Regions from separate parts of the Clostridium nitrophenolicum genome, predicted to be linked through region 1. Evidence: riboswitches for the same ligand, from Rfam matches in the RefSeq annotation. Region 1 holds a riboswitch; each other region holds the start of a gene.
The links. Region 1 has a riboswitch for thiamine pyrophosphate ahead of thiT (energy-coupled thiamine transporter ThiT). Riboswitches for the same ligand answer to the same signal wherever they lie in the genome.
Positions count from the first base shown of each region.

Region 1 (3,863 bases):
AACTGCTAAATTCTTGATTCCTAAGTCAATTCCAATAGATAAATCCTTATTTAACTCAACTTGGTTTTCGTTGTGTTCAAAGCTCAATGTTAGATACCAATACTTGCCGTCAAATTCACATCTTGGATTATTATATTTAGGTAAAATAGGTATTTTATAATTTGTTTTATATTTAACCTTACCTATTTTCTCTATATTAACTGTTCCATCTTTGAATTTAATAGCATCATATCTAACATAAAAGGATTTTTTAGATTTTTTCTTACTTCTAAATTTAGGATGCTTAGATATTCCCTTAAAGAAATTGTTATAAGCATCATTTAAATCCTCAAAAACTTGCTGCATAACCTGTGCAGATACTTCCTTTAACCATACATAATTACTATCTTTTTTAATTATATTATTAAATTCAGTTCTTATTTTTACTTTTGAAGGTCTAATCCCTTGCTTATTCATTTCTTCCCATTTTGCTAAACCCCAGTTGTATGCAAACCTTGCACAACCTACAGATTTAAACATTAATATTTCCTGTTCATTAGTTGGCTTTAATCTTATTTTTATTGCTTTAATCATATTCTCACCTCACTTTCTAGTATTATTATCTCCCAATTATTAGGTATTATAATAATGAGGTAAGTTTTAAAAAGATTACATTATCACTTATAGATTATCTTTATATATTTATAACTTGTTACAAGTTTTATGCTCATTCACCTAGTATCGCTACTACTAAGCAGTTCTCAAAGTCTTGTAAAACTTATGAACTTCTCATACTTTCATATGAGCGTAGACTATATCACCACCTAATCGGTGTCCTCCACTTCCACTACCAATAGCTTGTAATGTACTCCCATCACAGGATAGTCGTTGAAGTTTCCTCTTTTCGAGGCTTACCTGCTGATTGCCCATTATTAAAACCTTTCGGTTTATTTGCACTTAGGATTTAACCTTATGCTATCTAACTAATTTTTTCCACTTTCGTAACTATCACGCTTAGGCTTATTTCATCCTTACGTTGTAGTTTAGTTAGCTTTAGGGGTTTCCAGCAATTCAAAGGATTTTGGATGTATTTCATACATCACTCCATGCTCTTTACGAACATGGGAGGCTGTCAACAATTTTCTAAGTTATAATTATTGTTAATATTTTATGACTTCTTATAACTTATTTGTAACTGTTAGTTACCTCTAAAATTTTTTGATTAGTATTAAATCTATTTTGTCCTCCATCAATTCTTTTAGCTTTTCCAAGAATACTCAGTATGTTATCACTTATAATATTTTTAGTTCCAATAATTGTTACGGCAGAATTATTAGTTTTGACAAAATCTATAATAGGTTTTATATCATCAATATTGTTACTCCCTAATAATAGTATCTGCCCTTTAGAAGCTGCTATAGGAGCTACTGATAGAGCATCACAAAAACCTTCTCCTCCAACTAATAAAACATCACTTGAACTTACTCCAAGAGATAGTAATTCTCTAGCAACTGCTGCATTAGTTTCATACCTGCTGTTACCTTTAAGTTCTGTCAATCTATATTGAGATCTTAATCCTCTTCTTACGGATTCGGAGACTGATGCGTTACCTCCTACAATATATATATTTTTTGTTTTTAAAGAACTTAGTGCATTTTTAGTATCATTGTTTAGAGAATTGGATTGAGTTAAAAGTATTGGCACATTTAATTTCTTTGCTAAAACCACTGCACTTACTGCATCTGCATAACCTTCACCAGATACCAATACCACCGTATCACTAGTTGGCCAATTTGCTACAGCAACTTGTGCTGCAGTAGCATATCTGTCGACACCACTTATTCTTATAATCTGTTCTGATTTAGCATTAATTGGGATTATCAATGAAGATATACTTAAAACCAATATCATAAATATAGAAATTAGGGATCTTTTTTTACTTTTCTTGTTCATAATAATGCCTCCTATATGAAGAAAGCCATAGTACACTGTATCTATAACATATATTTATATCAACTTAAAAGTTTTATAATTATAGTTAGTATATTTATAATTCCCCATAATTTTATGTTTTATATCTTATTTTTCATTGTAAATTTCTTTTTTTATTTTCATTTGGAAAATGAAATTGTCCACTAGAAATTGACACAAGCTTTAACTAGAGGATTGTTGAAACCTTCTGTGTTATATACTATAATATAATCAGTAAATAATTAAACATTTAGTGCTAGGGGTGCCTTAACGGCTGAGAAATAAACTTTTTTATTAACCCTTGTACCTGATCTGGATAATGCCAGCGTAGGAAAGCGATGTTCTCTAAAATACTAATCGTATTCCACAAGAATAGGATTTCTTGTTATACAGGTACCTCAATGGTACAAAGGAGGTATTTTTTATGTCTTTATATAAAAATTTTCTAGAAATTATATCACATCCAACATCTATTTTTGCACTTCTTGGATTGATTCTTATCATTGTATTTATAGCCAAAGTAAAAAAAGTAAAATTTACTACCCATTTAATTGCACAAATAGGCATTGCTTTAGCGTTAGCTACCGTACTTAAGATTTTTAGAATATATCACTTACCTCAAGGTGGTAGTGTTACTCTAGGAAGTATGATTCCTATTATCTTAATGGCTATATTCTATGGTTCTGAAGTAGGATTCCTCACGGGTTTTTTATATGGAATAATAACATTAATTTTGGATCCATATATACTTCACCCTGTACAAGTTTTATTTGATTACCCTTTACCATTTATGGCATTAGGACTTGCAGGCCATTTCAAAAATAATAAGCTTTTAGGGACATTTATAGCCTTGTTTACACGATTCTTATGTCACTTTATATCTGGAGTAGTATTCTTCGGTAGTTTTGCCCCTAAAGGTATGTCTCCAGTTTTATACTCACTAGTTGTAAATGGTATATTTATAGGAGTTGAAGGAGCTATATGTATGGTAATAATAGCCTTACTTCCAGTAAAGCAGCTATCTACAATGTTAACTAGAAATATACCTCAAAATTAAATATAAAAAATAAATTTACACAATATTTGAAAAGGACCCATTCAGGATAAATTTTCCTCAATGGGTCTTTTATTAAGACTTTTTTATAACATTAGACTTTTATCTGTTATTCCTGCCATGTAGTATATTCAAATGTCCCATTTTCGCTTAGAGGGCTTGCTCGAACTTGCTATTTACCACATACTTAATTATATGGTACAATTTAGTTAACACAATAAAAGGGAGGATATTTGGGATGAAAAAATTTAAGTTTATTAATTTAACTATAGCACTAGTATTCAGTATTATTTTCATTTTTACCCTAACTAGTGCTCATGCCGCAGATAGCACAGTATATTATACTCATCAAGGTGGACAAGATAGATATGAAACTTGTAGAAAATTAATTTATAGAAATATAATAGGTGATTTTAACTATGCAGTTTTAGTATCTGGTGGTAATTACCCAGATTCTCTTAGTGCTGCTCCACTAGCAAAGCACTATGATGCTCCAATTATCTTGCTTCCTGTAAATAGCAACAACCAATCTTACTTAGACAATAATACTATAGATCTTTTAAAGAAACGTGGTGTAAAGCAAGTATTCATAATTGGAGGAACTGGTGTAATACCAAATGAAGTAGAAAGAACACTGACTGGTATGAGAATTTCCACTACTCGTATCAGTGGACAAGATAGATATGAAACTTCAATAAAGGTTGCTAAAAAACTTCCTGTACCTTCAGAAGTATTTGTTACAACAGGAGAAGACTTTAAAGATGCATTATCAATATCTTCAATAGCAGCGAAAAAAGAAGCACCTATTGTTTTAGTTCCACCAAGTGATGTGATCTCTGACAATATTAAAAGTTATTTT
Region 1 is NZ_AP042469.1:233,391-237,253, reverse strand. It holds gene ACZ5N4_RS01125 (RNA-guided endonuclease InsQ/TnpB family protein) at 1-573, opposite strand, end outside; gene ACZ5N4_RS01120 (cell wall-binding repeat-containing protein) at 1,165-1,932, opposite strand; TPP riboswitch at 2,199-2,301, shown strand; gene thiT (energy-coupled thiamine transporter ThiT) at 2,375-3,007, shown strand; gene ACZ5N4_RS01110 (cell wall-binding repeat-containing protein) at 3,243-3,863, shown strand, end outside.

Region 2 (3,863 bases), 1.5 Mb from region 1:
AATTTTGTATTGATTATTTTTATTATTAAATTTTGTTCTATAATTTTTTTGAATTAGAAGATTGCAATTTTATAGTATAAAGTAGTAAATAAGGAAATTATATAACTGTAACAAGTTGACTTCTGTAAGGATACTAGAAAGTCTTGAAAAAATACCAAACGTTACGTTCTCTATAGGTATTAATGTCTTTGATGGAAATCTAAATATTAGTTTAATTTATGCTAAACAAGTGAAAGCCATCAGAAATGCAGTAAATTATTTTACAAAGTTTATAATAAAAATTAAGAGGCCTTCAAATTATTAATTTATAAACGATATCTATAAGTAGAAGAGATACTAAATAATCTGACGGGAGGTGTTTTTATGGATATAGCAGGAGTATCAATGGCAATGAGTCAATCTAAGGTAATGGATCAAGCTAGCCTTGCAGTGATGAAAATGGCTATGAATACAGGTAAAGAAAATGCACAAGCTATGACAGATATGATTGAAAAGTCAGTTAACCCTAATTTAGGACAGAATTTGGACATAAGAGGATAAAGTGAAACTTGAATCAGATGGAGTTTTAAAACCCATCTAATTCTTAGTTGAACGAATCCAGGGACGTAGCCGCTCTTTACTCCCGCTTTCACAGAGTGCGATGGGAGTATTAGAGCGGGTAGTCATCGGATAAACAGGAATAAAAAATTAGAAAATGAGCTGCCTTTCAAAGGCGGTTCATTTTTTATAAAAAATAGTGCACTTATAATTATATTTGCAGTATAATTAAATATATAATTATAGCATTACAGGTAAAAGTAGAGACATATTTAGCATATATTTGGGTATAGTGTCATATTATCTATTATTATTCTCATATAAAATATTATATAATTATTTACAGAAACAATATTTGTTAGCAAATTTAACTTTCGAGGTGAAATATGAAGCTGGAGATTATAAATAGATTAGAAGGAAATGAAGTATTAGGTAAAAATATATTCACTAATGATGGAAGAGTTTTATTAAGAGCAGGTACGGTGTTAAATAATAATTACATTAATAAAATGAGAGAACTGGGAATATTTTATGTATATGTAGAAGATAAAAGGTTAGAGGATGTTGAAGTAGAAGATGAAAATGTCAGCAGATTAAAGCAGACAACTATGGAATGTATGTCAAGGATGATGAAGAATATAACTGTCGTTTCTGATAAAAAGATAATGTCAGATTATCAGAAAATTGTTGATGAACTTATAGATTATATAGGTACAAGTGCAGATATAAATAAAAGCTTATATGACATCCAAACAAATAGCAACCAGACCTACGTGCATAGTATAGATGTTTGTGTTATGGCAACTTTTATAGGACATGCTATGAGAATGGACTCCAATTCAGTAAAAGAGTTAGGACTAGCTGCTGTTATGCATGATATAGGCAAAGCTCAGCTGCCAAAGAGTTTGTTAGAAAAAAAAGGAAACTTAACAAAAGAAGAGTTAAATGAATTTAAGGAACACCCTTATATAGGAGCTAATATTCTGAGAAAGAATATCAGAATTCCTGGGACAGTAGTTAGAGCAGTTCTACAACATCACGAGAGAATGGATGGTAAAGGATATCCTTATGGTTTAGAAGGCAAGAGTATATCAAAATATGCTCGTATAATTACTATAAGTGATGTGTATGATACTATAGCAAATAGCGGGGATTATAAAAAAACTTTCAGTCCAAATGATGCCTATGAGTTAATATTAGCAGGAAGTGGTACAATTTTTGATGAAGAAATAGTCAAGATATTTAGAAAATCCTTTTCAGTTTATCCTCTAGGCTGCTGTGTTAAGTTATCAAATAATGTTGAAGGATATGTAGTAAGGCAGAATGAAAATTTTCCTGACAGGCCTGTAATAAGAGTTATATATGACGCTGAAACAAGAAATGATATAGAACCTTATGAAATCGACTTAGTAGAGAGTATAAATTTAGTAGTAAAAAGTGTAGTTTAAACAAATATATTCTAATCCTTTACAAAGGTAATATATTGAAGTATAATTTTTATGTAGAAATAAATAGAGCCTTTGTATTTGCTAGGTGTGCCGTTTGGCTGAGAGGGCGTTTGCCTAAACCTTGGAACCTGATGTAGTTAACACTACCGGAGGGAAGCAATAGTGTAAATTAGTATATTCTTTGGATTTTACATGAAAGCTTATCTTTTGGTAAGCTTTCATTTTTTTTATTAGAAATATATTTAAGTTAAAAAGCCAGCATTACATATGGGGATATTTATGAACTACTAAAATTATATAAAAAGGAGACCGAAGATTATGAACTATACAACACAGATGGATGCTGCTAAAAAAGGCATCATTACAAATGAGATGAAAGTAGTTGCAGAAAAGGAACATATGGATGTTGGTCAATTAAGAGAGCTTATAGCTGAAGGAAAAGTTGTCATACCTGCGAATAAGAATCACAAAGCATTAAGTCCTGAAGGAGTAGGACAAGGTTTAAGAACAAAAATAAATGTTAATTTGGGAATTTCAAAGGACTGCTGTAATGTAGATGCAGAAGTTGAGAAGGTACAAAAAGCTATAGAAATGAAAGCAGAAGCTATAATGGATTTAAGTTCCTTTGGGAAAACTGAAGAGTTCAGAAGAAAGGTAGTAGAAATAAGTCCAGCAATGCTAGGCACAGTTCCAATGTATGATGCAGTAGGCTTTTATGATAAAGAACTAAGTGATATAACTTCAGAAGAATTTTTAAGAGTAATTGAAAAGCATGCTAAAGATGGAGTTGACTTCATGACTATTCATGCTGGTATAAACAGAGAAACTGCTCAGGTTTTTAAAAGGAATAAAAGAGTTATGAATATAGTTTCTAGAGGAGGATCACTTTTATATGCATGGATGGAACTTAATAACAAAGAAAATCCATTCTATGAATATTTCGATAAGGTTCTAGATATATGTGTAGAATATGATGTAACTATAAGTCTTGGAGATGCTTGTAGGCCAGGCTGCCTTGCAGATGCTACAGATGCCAGCCAAATTAAAGAACTTATGATTTTAGGTGAGTTAACAAAAAGAGCCTGGGAGAAAAATGTACAGGTTATGATAGAAGGACCTGGACACATGGCCTTAAATGAAATAGCCTCCAATATGATTTTAGAGAAGAAGCTATGTCATGGAGCTCCATTCTATGTTTTAGGACCTTTAGTTACAGATATTGCCCCAGGGTATGACCATATAACAAGTGCTATAGGAGGGGCTATTGCAGCAGCAAATGGTGCAGATTTCCTATGCTATGTTACTCCAGCAGAACACTTAAGACTTCCTAATCTAGAAGATATGAAAGAAGGTATTATTGCGAGTAAAATAGCTGCCCATGCTGCAGATATAGCAAAAGGAGTTAAAGGTGCTGAAGAATGGGATTTAGCTATGGCAAAAGCAAGACAGAAGTTAGATTGGGAATCAATGTTTGAACTTTCTATAGATCCAGAAAAAGCAAGAAGGTATAGAAGAGAATCCACGCCAGAACATAGTGATAGCTGTACTATGTGTGGAAAGATGTGCTCCGTAAGAAATATGAATAGAGTTATGGAAGGCAAAAATGTAAACATATTAAGGGAAGAGGACTAAAATATAGATGCCTCAATTACTTTCTGAGTAGTTGAGGCATCTTTCCTGTTAAGGCATATATGAAATCTTCATTTGGTTTTATGATCCATTTGCTATTTTGTTCATATAAGGTTAGCTTAGCTGTATTAGTAGTTTTAGGACAACCTTCACTATTTAAAGTTTTAGTTACATACTCTACTGCGGCCTTTACAGCTTTACTCTTAATTTTTTGCTTTTCACTTTCATTAGCACTACTATATTCAGGTA
Region 2 is NZ_AP042469.1:4,517,460-4,521,322, reverse strand. It holds gene ACZ5N4_RS21445 (YjfB family protein) at 364-540, shown strand; gene ACZ5N4_RS21440 (HD-GYP domain-containing protein) at 924-1,985, shown strand; TPP riboswitch at 2,059-2,157, shown strand; gene thiC (phosphomethylpyrimidine synthase ThiC) at 2,304-3,617, shown strand; gene ACZ5N4_RS21430 (hypothetical protein) at 3,634-3,863, opposite strand, start outside.
Region 2: it holds a riboswitch for thiamine pyrophosphate, as region 1 does, so the genes downstream of both, thiC (phosphomethylpyrimidine synthase ThiC) here and thiT (energy-coupled thiamine transporter ThiT) in region 1, are expected to answer to the same signal.

Region 3 (3,863 bases), 2.3 Mb from region 1:
CTATAGGTGAACCTAAAGGCATTACTGCTGCTGCACCAGCATCGACTAGTCTCTTAGCATCCATTAAATCTGGATTCATATATGGAAGAACTACAAATCCTTCCTTGGCTAAAACTTCTGTAGCTTTTATTGTTTGAAGATTGTCTGGAAGAAGATATTTGTTATCAGAAATAACCTCTATCTTAACCCAATTGCCACAGCCAGCAGCCTTTCCCAATCTAGCAACTCTAATAGCCTCTTCTGCATTTCTTGCTCCTGAAGTATTAGGAAGTAGTATACAATCCTTGTTTATAAAATTTAATATATTTTCATCCTTTGAGTTTAAGTCCACTCTTCTTAATGCAACAGTAATAACCTGTGATTGTGAACTTTCTAAAACCTTACCTATCATTTCATTAGATGAGTACTTACCTGTACCTACAAATAATCTGCTATTTAATTCTGTGCCACCAATTATTAATTTATCCATGATAAAACCTCCATTTATTCTTCTCCTAATATGATTCTTAACACTGTATTTGCCTGATGATTTGCAGCTATGGCTACTCTAGGCGCCATAAGTCCACAGCCTGGTTTAGCTTCATTTTCTCCATCACCAACTAGATAAAAGTTCTCTTTTATCTTTTTAGTAACAATTGAATTGCTGGAAAAGTACCCTGCCATGCCGGAAGCTGCAACTATTTTCTTGTTTTTCATTTTACTTAACACTGTATTTACGAGCAGAGCTTTGGAAACTGGATTGTCAAAAGCCTCCACTATTATGTCTACGTCTTTAAAAGTTTCAATTATATTGTTCTCCTCAATAAAGATCTCCTTTTTTTCAATTTTAACGAAGGGATTGCAATCACTTATTATTTGCTCTAATGCGTCTGTTTTTTTCATACCCAAATGTTTTATAAAATACTGCTGCCTGTTTAAATTACTTGGCTCTACTACATCAAAGTCTATTAAAAGTAGTCTGCCAATTCCTATTCTTGCAAGTGACACAGCTATATTTGAACCAAGGCCACCTAGTCCCGCAATTCCTACGGAAGCTTGTTTTATTTTTTCATGGACAAAGGGTGTATGTCTTGACATAAGCATCGCTTCCATATCTTCTGCCTTAGGAATCTCACCTTTCTTTATAAAGACAACTTTATCATTTTCTTTTAGCTTATAATCTACTTTTATGATAAATCCATTATATACAATTACATCTGCATCTTTTTTGATACTTTCCTTGAGCTCAAAAACAGTAGTGTTATTCTCTATCTTATACTTTTTCTCATTTACAAAAATATTAATCACTTTAGCCACCTCCGACAAAACGGATTATTTCAACTTTAGATTCACTGGTTAGCTTTCTTGAAGTGAATTCATCTTTATTCAATATTTCTAAATCCACTTCTACTACGATCTTCTGACAATCTAGATTTAGAACCTTAAGTAATTCTGAAACTGTAGTACCTTCTTTTATATTCATTACTTCACCGTTTATAATCATTTAACTCCCTCCTTTTTGTCAAAATAAAAAGGAAAGCAAATAAATATATGCTTCCCTCATAACCTAATCTATTAGGATACTTAACACCTAAAATTGCGAATATTACTAAAATAAAAAATCACAAATTCGGAGAATTTGTGATAAAATACAGCTATCCCGTATCTCCCTACGTTGGCATTACCCAAATCAGGTTATGAGGGTAAGGAATAACATTCCACTCTCAGCCTATCTTTATAGGCTCCCCTTGATATAATATTAAATTGTTATCGATTTCTAAGTTTAATTTATCATAAACCATATTATAAATCAATAGCTATATACAATTGTAACCATCAATTATAATTAACAATATTACATTTTTTGTATATTTAATGAATTTTTATTGCATTAAGCTATGATATAATTGTATTATATTATTTGAAGTACAAAATGCTTAAATCTTTAATTTAACTAAGTATTACAAAATGGAGGATCTTTATGAGTTATAACAAAAATATGCTTCCTTATTTATCTGCTACTACTACATCTATTATATTTGGTTTAAGCTTTTTATTCTCTAAAAGAGCTTTAAATGTAGCGTCTCCTTTTTCGCTGCTTTCCTTTAGATTTTTAACTGCTTTTGTAATAATGACTTTACTTGTAACTTTTAAAGTTATCAAAGTAAACTATAAAAATAAGCCTGTAAAAAATTTATTTTTCTTAGCACTTATGGAGCCTGTAATTTATTTTATTTTTGAAACCTATGGAATTAAGTATTCATCATCATCTTTTGCAGGGATTATGATAGCGCTTATTCCTATAATCGTTACAATATTGGCTTCATATTTTCTTAAAGAAAAGTTTTCTAGCCTTCAATTATTTTTTATAATTCTGTCGGTATCAGGTGTCGCTTATATTGCCTTTATGAATAGTACAAATTCAGGAAGTACCGGCATAATTGGTATTGTGCTTCTTATAATTACAGTAATGGCCGCTGCAGTATTCAACATACTGTCAAGAAAGCTTTCCTCAAGTTTTACACCTATGGAAATAACCTATTTTATGATGGGTTTAGCGGCATTATTCTTTAATATAGTTTCAATAGGTGAACACATGATATACGGTACTTTTAGCAATTACCTTTTACCACTTAAGAGTAAGGATTTTATTATATCTATCTTTTATTTAGGAATTTTGTCTTCAGTTATTGCATTTTTCTTAGTAAACTTTACTCTCTCTAAAATTGAAGCTTCTAAATCAGCTGTATTTGCAAATCTTTCAACAATAGTGTCTATTGCTGCAGGAGTTATTATATTACATGAAGAGTTTAAATATTATCATATAATTGGTTCTATCATGATACTTATCGGAGTTTGGGGAACCAGCCGCTTTAGCTTTAAAGATGAAATTGTAGCTAAAGAAATTGAGGGGGTATAATAAGACGAGAATAGGCAATGCAGTGCCCCGCCGGCCACAGAAGTCATAGTTGAGAAAATACTGTTATCCTTTCTCACAAGAAAAACAAAAGATGATTGGCAGCCGAGCACAAAAGATATATTTTACTCAAACAGAGGCTATATCAAACAGAGGCTATAAAAGTTAGAATATACAGCCCTTGGATTCCTTATATTTTTTATTTGTAGCAATGAGATAGATTATCTCTAATATACAAAAGGTGTTAATGATAATTAATGCTATATACCATCCTAATTGTTTAAGTCTGGCAGCTCTCCATAGAGCTAATCCTTTCCAGACCACAGCCCAAATGATTAGAGGATAAAAAACATAGGGATTATTAAATATGAGTTGAATGTTATTAGGCAAAATATCAGCTCCTTTTTACATAATACCCATTAAATAGATTTTGCATATGTTTAAATTATTATTCGTGCCGCATATTTATTTGATTTGAGTGGAAGAGAAGCATATTGAAAATAAATGGATTTCTCCTCCTACTAAAGCTGCAAAAGTCATCTAACTAAACACTTTTTTAGTTAGATGACTTTTTCTAATAAACCATTTATGATCAATTTTCTTTTTGTGTGTTAAATTATATTGTAAGAAGACTTTTTACAGCTCTCTGTGCCCAAGTAGAATCTTTAAAAATAGCTCTTCCTACACCAATAAGATCTGCCTTCCGATCAGCTAACAGCTGTTCAGCAGCTTTTGCTTCCGTTATTCCGCCAGTTAGAATTACAGGAATTGAGATAACTTTCTTAGCAGACTCTGAAAGTTGTGCAAAATATCCCTGCTCACTACAACCTGGTATAACATATCCACAAAAACCACCAGAAATATCCAAAATATCTATTCCAGCTTTTTCAAATTCTTTAGCTGCAATTTGACTATCTTCTATAGTGCTTCCATCCTCCATATAATCGGAAGCTCCTAACCTCAAAAG
Region 3 is NZ_AP042469.1:2,547,454-2,551,316, reverse strand. It holds gene ACZ5N4_RS11970 (thiazole synthase) at 1-469, opposite strand, end outside; gene thiF (sulfur carrier protein ThiS adenylyltransferase ThiF) at 484-1,284, opposite strand; gene thiS (sulfur carrier protein ThiS) at 1,289-1,483, opposite strand; TPP riboswitch at 1,631-1,738, opposite strand; gene ACZ5N4_RS11955 (DMT family transporter) at 1,961-2,899, shown strand; gene ACZ5N4_RS11950 (DUF5652 family protein) at 3,062-3,286, opposite strand; gene ACZ5N4_RS11945 (NADH:flavin oxidoreductase) at 3,513-3,863, opposite strand, start outside.
Region 3: it holds a riboswitch for thiamine pyrophosphate, as region 1 does, so the genes downstream of both, thiS (sulfur carrier protein ThiS) here and thiT (energy-coupled thiamine transporter ThiT) in region 1, are expected to answer to the same signal.

Region 4 (3,863 bases), 1.6 Mb from region 1:
ATAAAAGTATTTGAATTTTTCTTACGTGAAGCTAAGCGGCTAAATAAGGTTATAAATATCCATACTAAAGGTGCTGAGGAAGAGGTTTTAAAGCTTTTGGATAAGTATTCAATGAGTAGAGTAATAGTTCACTGGTATTCTGGTCCTAAGAATGTGTTATATAAAATGATAGATAGAGGATACTATTTTACAATAAGTACGGAGCTTTTTTATTCAGATATTATAAGGGAAATAGCAGCAATTGTACCTGTAGATAAAATGTTTGTAGAAACTGATGGGCCGGGAGCAGAAGAATGGTTGAGCGGTAATATAGGAATGCCCAAATTAGTTTTAAGGATTATGAAAACACTAGGTGAGATGAAAAAACTGACCTTTGAGGAAATGGAAAAACAGATGGAAGATAATTTTAGTACCTTAGTTGGAAAGGATATATAGAGTTTAAGGTCTTAAGTTAGCTTTGACATAATTATCTATAAAATGATATAATGACAATCAGTAGAGATTATTACGTTCGACCCTTTTCCAGGTTGGGAGAAGGGTTTTATGTATTTGTAGACAGGCAACTTATAATTTGTAGTATTTTAAATATTGTTATCAAAGCAATGATTTTTACAAAAATATATATCTAATTGATTAGGATGTGTAATTAGTGAAGAATTATAGTAAGTCAATTAATGGGATAATATCTGTTATTTTTCAGTTAATATTAATTTTATTATGGCAATTAGTTGTGGATAAAGGAGGAATACCTAAGTATATTCTTCCATCTCCTAAGGACATAATAAATACTCTTTTTAGAATTATGCCAGATTTAAAGCCTCACATTTATGCTACCTTATATGAAGCTCTTTTAGGTTTTTTACTTTCAGTAATTTTTGCAATAATATTATCTATAATTATGGACAGTGTAAAAATAGTAAAAAGCTGTATTTATCCTATACTTGTAATTTCTCAGACTATACCAACAATAGCTCTGGCACCAATATTTATAATATGGTTTGGTTTTGGCATGCTTCCAAAGGTTATTGTTGTTGTAATGGTGTGTTTTTTCCCTATTGTTATAAGTTTAGTTGATGGATTAGAAGCGGCAGACAACGATATGTTGAGTCTTATGGATATAATGGGAGCTTCTAGAATACAAAAATTTATTTTTGTTAAGTTTCCAGGATCTTTAGGATCTTTTTTCTCGGGACTTAGAATAGCGGCAACATACAGCATAATGGGGGCGGTAATTGGTGAGTGGCTTGGAGGAGACAAAGGTCTTGGTATCTTTATGGTAAGAGCTAAAAATGCTTATGCTCTTGATAAAATATTTGCAGCTATAATTATAATAATAGTATTAAGCATGACTTTATTTGGATTTATGTATATGCTTCAATATATTTTTATGCCATGGCAAAGAAAAGTTAAAGAAAGAGGATAGTAACACCGCTGTAATTATAAGTTTAAGAACAGAAAAGTCAATTTTCTAGCTCAGACACTTATAACTATAGCAGTGTTATTTTTTGTTTATTATACTTTTTTCTATATTTTTAAGAATAATCTTTTCGGAGTTTCTTGATATTTGATCCGGTGTTTGTTCTAGTTTTAAATAATTGCTTATGCTGGTATAAATATCTATTAGTCTATTAAATTTATAAGTAGAGATATATGCTGCATTTGCTGTAAAGGATGTATAAAATAATATAGCTGAAATACCAAAAGTAATGACAAATTTTTGTTTATTAAATATTATCATAAAATATACACCTTTCTTTGATAATTATAAAAGATAAACCATTTTACAATTCTAATATATAGTTATCTTACATTAGATGAAAAAATATACTAAAAAATAACAGATAGAGCGTAATAAACTTCAAACTAATGCATCAAATAGATAGTGTACTCTAAGTAAATCCTATATCATGGATAGAATAAATAACTACAATTTAATTTTACATGTATAATTTTAAGTAAGATTTAAGTCAACGTTAAATTAATATTAAAGGTTTTTATATATAAATATAAAAATCATGCTTAAAGGACTTACAAATCTAAAGTTGTTATTATGTATACGGTTTGACATATTTATGCACGAAGTGATATACTTTATGTGTTAGATATTTCAATAAAATAAATTAGGGGAGGCAATAATATTGTCTGAGAGGAAGTTTTAAGCTTCGACCCTTATAACCTGAATTGGGTAATGCCAGCGTAGGGAAAATAGTTTAATTTTAATTTGTTGCTATTTTAGCCCTTTTCGCATTTATGAAAAGGGTTTTTATTATTTCGAAGGGAGGTTGTCGGGTATTTACCGGACAGTGTATTTATGAAAAGAAAAAAAATTTTAACCATTTTAACTTCAGTTATAGTAGCAACTACTATTTTTGCAGGATGTGGCTCAACAAATAAGGCACCTCAAAGTAATACAACAGAAAAGAAAGAATTAACAAAGGTTAAGGTGATACTGGATTGGACACCTAATACTAATCATACAGGCTTATATGTAGCAAAGGATAAAGGTTACTATAAAGAAGAAGGTTTAGATGTAGAGATTATTCAACCTTCAGAAGGAACAGTAGGAAACCTAATAGCTGCTGGTAAAGGTGATTTTGGTGTAAGTTATCAGGAGGATTTAACTTATGCTAGGACTTCAGAGAATCCACTTCCTATTAAGGCCATAGCTGCTATAATTCAGCATAATACTTCAGGTTTTGCAGCTCCAAAGAGCAAAAACATAAAAACTGTAAAGGACTTTGAAGGAAAGACTTATGGAGGATGGGGTTCACCTTCTGAGAAAGCGATATTGCAGGCAATAATGCAAAAGGAAGGTGCTGATTTTAATAAGCTTAAGATAGTTGACATGGGAAGTCAAGATTTCTTTGCAGCAACTAAAAGCAATGTAGATTTTGCATGGATATATGAAGGATGGACTGGAATAGAAGCAAAACTTAAAAACATACCTTTAGATTACATAGAGTTAAGAAAATTAAATCCTGATTTAGACTACTATACACCTATACTTATTGCAAATGAAAGTACTTTAAAGAATAAACCAGAATTGGTTAAGAAGTTTATGAAGGCTACCACTAAGGGATATGAATTTACTATGGATAAACCAGAAGAAGCTGCAGATATTTTGGTTAAAAATGCTCCAGAGATAGACAAAAACCTTGCTGTAGAAAGCCAAAAGTACCTTAAAAACAAATACAAGGAAGATGCTCCAAGATGGGGAGAAATGAAGGCATCTGTTTGGAACAACTACACAAAATTCCTTCTTGATAAGAAGCTTATAACTAAAGATATGAAGGCAGAGGACGCATTTACAAATGAATTCCTTCCATCTAAGTAATTTTAAAGGAGATAGGTTGTTTTGGATATAGCAAAAAATGATAAGAAGCTTGTATTAAAAAATGTATCAAGATCCTTTGACACAGACAAAATACTCAATAATATAAGCTTAGAGATAAGAGAAGGTGAATTTGTAAGTCTTCTTGGGCCAAGTGGAAGTGGCAAGAGCACAATATTAAATATAATATCAGGAGTACTGAAGCCAGATAAAGGAGAAGTAAAAGTTGAAGGAGAAATTAGCTATATGCACCAGAAGGATTTACTTCTTCCTTGGAAAAAAGTAATAGATAATGTAGCATTACCTCTTTATATAAAGGGAAAAAGTAAATCGGAAGGAAGAAAGCAGGTTATAGATTACTTTGAGCCCTATGGATTAAAAGGGTATGAGTTTAAATATCCTTTTCAATTATCTGGCGGAATGAAACAAAGGGCAGCATTCTTAAGAACTTATATGACTTCTAGTAACATAATGCTTTTAGATGAGCCTTTTGGTGCATTAGATGCCATAACAAGAGGAAAAATGCAAAATT
Region 4 is NZ_AP042469.1:1,830,496-1,834,358, forward strand. It holds gene ACZ5N4_RS08555 (TatD family hydrolase) at 1-435, shown strand, start outside; gene ACZ5N4_RS08560 (ABC transporter permease) at 650-1,423, shown strand; gene ACZ5N4_RS08565 (hypothetical protein) at 1,499-1,738, opposite strand; TPP riboswitch at 2,113-2,220, shown strand; gene ACZ5N4_RS08570 (ABC transporter substrate-binding protein) at 2,312-3,334, shown strand; gene ACZ5N4_RS08575 (ABC transporter ATP-binding protein) at 3,356-3,863, shown strand, end outside.
Region 4: it holds a riboswitch for thiamine pyrophosphate, as region 1 does, so the genes downstream of both, ACZ5N4_RS08570 (ABC transporter substrate-binding protein) here and thiT (energy-coupled thiamine transporter ThiT) in region 1, are expected to answer to the same signal.